One region of the Lentibacillus daqui genome, then DNA from elsewhere that is predicted to be linked to it. Evidence: riboswitches for the same ligand, from Rfam matches in the RefSeq annotation. Region 1 holds a riboswitch; the other holds the start of a gene.
The links. Region 1 has a riboswitch for cobalamin ahead of O2S85_RS17755 (ribonucleoside-diphosphate reductase subunit alpha). Riboswitches for the same ligand answer to the same signal wherever they lie in the genome.
Positions count from the first base shown of each region.

Region 2: it holds a riboswitch for cobalamin, as region 1 does, so the genes downstream of both, O2S85_RS05285 (ABC transporter substrate-binding protein) here and O2S85_RS17755 (ribonucleoside-diphosphate reductase subunit alpha) in region 1, are expected to answer to the same signal.

Region 1 is NZ_CP114176.1:3,561,659-3,564,869, forward strand. Features, by position in the region: gene O2S85_RS17755 (ribonucleoside-diphosphate reductase subunit alpha) at 1-1,300, opposite strand, end outside; cobalamin riboswitch at 1,361-1,541, opposite strand; gene O2S85_RS17760 (hypothetical protein) at 1,663-1,968, opposite strand; gene O2S85_RS17765 (hypothetical protein) at 2,740-2,883, opposite strand; gene O2S85_RS17770 (ABC transporter permease) at 2,868-3,211, opposite strand, start outside.
Region 2 is NZ_CP114176.1:1,031,498-1,034,708, reverse strand. Features, by position in the region: gene O2S85_RS05290 (FecCD family ABC transporter permease) at 67-1,095, opposite strand; gene O2S85_RS05285 (ABC transporter substrate-binding protein) at 1,079-2,053, opposite strand; cobalamin riboswitch at 2,244-2,438, opposite strand; gene thiT (energy-coupled thiamine transporter ThiT) at 2,783-3,211, opposite strand, start outside.

The DNA of each region.
Region 1 (3,211 bases):
TATCTGTTTCATCATAGAAGTCTTCTAAGCCAAGCGGGTTACCTGATTCATCTTTCCAGCCCATGATTTGTTTCACCTGATGCGGGCAGAAAGTATGCCATTCGCCAATACTGCGGCCGTTCTCATCAACTTCCTGCAGCTTTTTCATAAATAAATCTGGAATGGCCACTCCAGTAAAAATATCGTGGGCTTTCCGGCGTTCGTCACCATTATTGGTTTTCAGATCAAGGAACCCATTCATGATATCCTTATGAAAAACATCCAAATAAATGGCTACAGCTCCCTGCCGCTGGCCAAGCTGATCAACACTGACTGCGGTATCGTTCAATAAGCGGATCCATGGGACAACCCCTGATGAATTTCCTTTAAATTTCTTAATATCAGACCCAAGCGCCCGTACTTTTCCATAGTAAATACCAATTCCGCCGCCGTCTTTGCTTAATCTGGCAATATCCCAATTATTCAGGTAAATCCCATCAAGCGAATCGTCCACTGTATCAATAAAGCAGGAGGACAACTGACCAAAACTTTTCCCGGCATTGGCAAGCGTTGGTGTGGCGACCGTCATATACAAATTGCTCATGGCCCAGTAAGCCTCTTTCACAAGTTCCAGGCGTTTATCCTTCATTTCGTTTTTCATCAATGTCATCGCAATAATCATAAACCGTTCCTGTGGTAATTCAAACACCCGATGTTCATGATCCCTTGCTATGTACCGGTCGGCCAGTAAAAATAGACCAATATAATTGAATAACTTATCCCGCTCCGGATCGATCTCCTGACCAATAGCGATGATCTCATCTTTATCGTAAACAGCAAGCAAATCCGCTGCATAGATGCCTTTATCCGTAAGCGTTTGGATTAATTGATAAAAGTCTCCGTATTTTTTACTTGGATCATATCCGCGATTTACTGCTGCTTGTGCATAAAGATCATTTAAATACATCTGTGCCGCTACAAACGTCCACCCTGGCTGATCCATGGCAATATGATTTAAAGCATAAAATAATGCCTGCTCGTTTGCCTCCTCTTTCGTCACATCCATTGACTGTAGTTCCCGAATAACATCATCTGCCTTCAGGTTATACCGCTGTGCTGCATCTTCAATGACGGCAACAATTTCATCGACCATTGCATCCATTTGTGTTTCCATTATTTCTTCCTCCCTATGAAACTCCCTGGAAAATGAAAAAATCCACACCAGAACTTGGAGTGGATCGAAACAACAATGCCAACAATCATCAAGAAAGTCGAAGGAAACGTACATTCTTTCCCGTCCAATCTTGGTTGACACTATCATTTCATCTTCTCCATCCCCGAAGAAGTTGAAATTTTATTAGACACGCATTGAGTAAAGCATATTTTCAACGCCTAAAAGACTGGTCTCCTGACTCATGCTTCAACCTACACCCGAGCCCTTCCCGTTGATAGAATTACAGTGGTGTTTACTCAGTTTCGTCAGCATTTACAGTTGCGGGGGCAGTCCTGGATTTGCACCAGGTTCCCAATTAAGCAAAAGCATCTTTTTGTCAAATACTATATATAGTTTTATTCTACAAAAAATTACACAATATATTGTGTTGGCTACTACTATCTATCCTAAATTATATTTGTCAGTTTAGCAAGGGTTTTTTAATCGAATCTAAAAAATCATTTTTTATTTTATCCAGCGTTAGTAAAGAACCACGATACAATAAGAAAGATACCCGCAACTCCCCAAATAGTAAGTCCTCCTATCCACCAAACGACGAATTTAGTGTTTTTGGACTCTCCTTTACCCCATGTATCTGCTTTTATAAAGGCAATCTTACGCTTCACATTTTTCACCGTAGAAAAATAAATAAAGAATCCAATTACAAAGTAAAAAATAATTAACAAGGTTTTGATCACATCCACAGTCGTTATTTCCGAATTGAGCATAACAACGATCATGAGTACGACAGCAACATCCAAAAGATGAATCCACACCTTGACCTCCCTAAAAAGTTTCCTGCGTTTAGCTATCAAAAGGAAACTAAAATTTATACAAAGGGTAATTATACTTATCACATCACATATCACAATAGCAAAAAAATAAACCGGTTGTCATAACACCGGCTACATAGTAGTAAGTAATAAAATGCAACAAAAACTTTGCTTGAAAATTGAAAATGCGTAATGATCTAATTAATTAACCACCAAACTGAAAAATCAATACACTAATTATAAGGCATATTAGTGCTATAAATATAACTATGTATATGGTTCGTTCAGAAGGCGAGAGTTTTCTCTGTTTTTTTATTTTATCCAAATGCCGTAAGTATAAGACTGAAATAATAACAAATAAAACACTGGCTATCGCACTTAAAATTTCTGCAAATAAAATCAAATGTACCACCCCATTTAGGCTAGTTAGCTCATATTCGGTTGGATGCAAAATTCCCCCCTATGAATTAGGCTCTCATATCAATTAAAGTATGACATTATGTACAGAATAACAGCAAATGGAAAAACAATAAAAAACCAGTTTAATCCCTGTAGAATCCTTATCGAGATTGTATAATTTTTATTTGTAGCCTTTCTAATATACAGAAATGAGATTAAACCGATTATCGGTGTGAAAAAGGCTAAATATCCGTAATTTGACGGAATCCATAAGTGTCTTTTTTTAACCATACTAGGACCCCCTCCTCCTTCAAATTGTTTTACAATCTAGCCCAATTGAAGCACAATCTTATCCTGTGAATGTACCTGGTTAATTTATTCTTCAATTTTTCTTTTGGATGCTGAAAAAGCAGTAATAACACTAGCTAAAATAACAAAAATAAGCATTCCGAAGCTAACAACACCAATACCCATTCCTACCCAGGAACCAACAATGTATGATGTTATAAATAATGCCACAGAGGCATTAAGCAAATCAGCAACGTAAAGTCTAATTTCTGTTTTATTTGGCTCGAGTTTTTTTCCTCCGGGCGTTTTTTTATCTGATTCTTCTTGGTCATTTTACGTTCTTCCAGAAATATATCGTTCATGCCTTTAACTATAAAATTCAGGGCTAAAATAACCATCGTAAAGGCAATAATCACATCAAAGAACATCCAGGACCAGCCACTTAGATGATCAAACCCATTACCAACCATGCCGGACCATTCACTGGAAACGGAAAGGTATGCGGATTGTCCATCACCCAGATCTTTTGCAATTGTCCCACCAAATAATAAATGAAAAA
Region 2 (3,211 bases), 1.2 Mb from region 1:
TTTCCGGTAACTCTTCCCGCCTCATGTTGTTCTTCTTCGACCTTACTGCGGAGAATCCCGAAAAATTCAATTTCTCCTCCTGATCAGAATAACCGCAAATATAGGTGCTCCGATCAAAGCAGTAATAACACCAATCGGTAATTCAGACGGGGCAATTATCGTTCGGGACACCAGATCAGCTAAGATCAGGAAGCCCGCACCAGCTAAAATGGATAATGGAAGTAAATGCTTATGATCCGGTCCCCAAATAATACGAATAAAATGTGGAATGACAAGTCCGACAAATCCAATCGTCCCGGAAACCGCCACGGCTGCACCGGTTAGTATCGATCCTGCAATCAACACATTCATCTTTTTTCGTTCCACGTTAACACCTAAATGTTTCGCTTGTTGTTCACCGAATGACATGGCATTTAATTCGGTAGCATGCAGCATTAGAATACCAGCTCCCACAATAAAGAATGGCAGGATAATCCATACGTAATCCCATCCCCGCATGGACACACTTCCAAGTAACCAGCCGATGATCTGTCGTAACTCATCACCGGTTAATGCAATCATTAATGAGATAAGGGCACCAAGGAACGAACTAAAGATGACACCGGTCAAAATAATCGTTTCCACCCGCATACTACGGTCGACCCGTTTGGTAAAGAAGAGCACCAAAAAAATCGTCAAAAACGAGGCCACCACACTTAATACCGGCAATGTATACAGCCCTAAAAACGGTAATGATAAATGCAAAAAAATTGTCAACACTGCCCCAACACTAGCACCGGAGGAAACCCCCAGCGTATACGGGTCTGCCAATGGATTTCTTAATAATCCCTGAAAGGCTGCACCCGCAATCGCTAACGAGGCTCCGATAATTCCCGATAACATAACTCGTGGCAAGCGTACATTCATCACAATATTTTCATACATCGGATCCACCGAATCGGAGATAGATGTATGTGAGATAGCAGCAAAAATAGTCTTCAGAATAGTTGTAACAGGTACCTGAACTGTTCCAATTGAAATGCCCATTAACATGGAAACAACCAGTATCACAAACAGTATCCCGTACGCTGTAATCCGCTTAGTCATCGAATACATCTGGATAAATCACTTTTCCAAGTTCCTCAACACCATCAACCAATCGTGGACCTGGACGGTTAACCAGATCTTCGTCCACATCATAAATTTGTTCGTTTTTAACTGCTGATACATCCTCCCAGCCATCTCTTTGGGTTATTTCGGCAACGGGATCGTCCACATATGAACCGTATGTTGTAATAATCACATCCGGATTGCTTGCAATAGCCTGTTCCTCATTTATTTTTGGCCAGCCTTCCTGATCACCAGCAGCATTTTCCGCATGGATAATTGTTAATAGCTCGTCCATAAACGTATTTTTTCCAGCGGTATAAATATCAGGTGATGGGGAAATTTCCATGTAAACCTTTTTTTGGTCATCTTTATCAATGGCATTTGCCTTATCCTTAAGTGCAGTTAATTTTTCCTTCATATCATCAATAATCTGGTCAGCCTTATATAGTGTTCCTGTGGCTTGTCCAATCAAATGAATTGAATCGTAAACCTCATCAAAGTTATTTGCACTGGCAACAACCAATACCGGAATGCCCGCTTCTTCAATTTGTTTAAGTGCTTTCTCGTCATTGGTTTGATCTGCAAGCACCAATTGCGGATCAAGTGAAAGAATTTTTTCCACATTTAATTCCAGCCCACCGATTTTTTCCTTTTCGGATGCCTCTTTCGGAAAATCATCATGGTCAGATACACCAACAATTTGATCGCCAAGTCCCAGGTCAAAAGCAATTTCCGTATTACTTGGTAAAACCGAGACAATTCGTTCCGGTTTTTCATCAATGGTTAATTTATATCCATTCCCATCGGTCACTGTTACCGGAAAAGCCTGTTCCTCCGTCTGTTCTGTTTTAGTATTGTCTGCATTATCCTTTCCTTTTTCAGCGTTATCATCTGAATTTCCACAACCGGCTAAAATTCCTAAAAATAAGATAGCAGTGAATAAAACCAAATAAATCTTTTTCATGATCGTATTGTCCCCCCTAGTGTTTACAAAATAGCGCTACAAAGCAGTCTTCTCTCATAACCATGGATAAGCAATAAAAAAACACCTCCTATTAAAAAGGGGTGCTACTCATTAACAGTAGATGGATACTTATTTTTGACAAAGCAGTACCATCCAGCCAAGTTGCACACCTCCCTATCCGCGTAGGTTCATGGTGTTTCAGAATCAGGCAGTGTCCTGGCTCATGGTTACCGTTGCCCTTCCCTTCCCATACAAACCTATGTACAGTGGATTAAAAGGCAACAACCATTTACAGTGGCGGGACCGCGTCGGATTTACACCGAACTTCCATTTTAAGTCTATTATTCCGTGTTCAAAAAGAGGCACATCAGCCAGAATTCATTCGAACCTCTTGAACAGTTGCGCTAGACACCCGAGTCTGTTACACGAATATTTTATTTCCTCTTCCAGTATACAACATCCATGTCAAATCGAACAGGTAAATGATGAAAAATGACATACAATATAGATAAACAAAATACAAAATCATAATTAGCTACAGATTCTCACGGCAGATAGGAGAGTAAAAATAGGAGGAATCTATCGAGAGAAGAGCGGTCACGGGCGATGGGAAAGAAAAAGCGTGAGGAATCTACCGTGAACAGGGCGTCAATACCATCCAAAATAGAAAAATACAATCCGGATTGAATAAAGGACAGTCCCCTAAAATGGTAGAGGACTGTCCTTTTATTAACCTGCCCTTCGCTGCTGACCTATTTGTTTCGCCGAGGTGATGATTTGTCCTGCCTTTGAAACGATCAATCCCAAAATAACCGCACAGGCGATTGAGACAGCGATATAGGTGATGCCATTGGTAACCAGCGAATAAATAAATGGTGATTTCCCCGCCTCAATGGCATACTTCTTAAAGAAGATAACCCCAGCGACAAAATGCCAAAAATAACGTGTCGCCCCGCCAACAAATATGGCAATCGTCATCCATAACAAAGCATGTCCTTTGTGTCCCTTTTGTAGGTTCCCTTTGACTTGGTGATAAAACAGCCCTGCAAATCCAATACAAGCAAAAGCAATAAAATATTCAATAAATGCTTGGGTAGGGGTAAGTATCCATGCCTGACCAAGCGCAATTTGTAGAAGTCCCCAAAGAAAACCAGATAG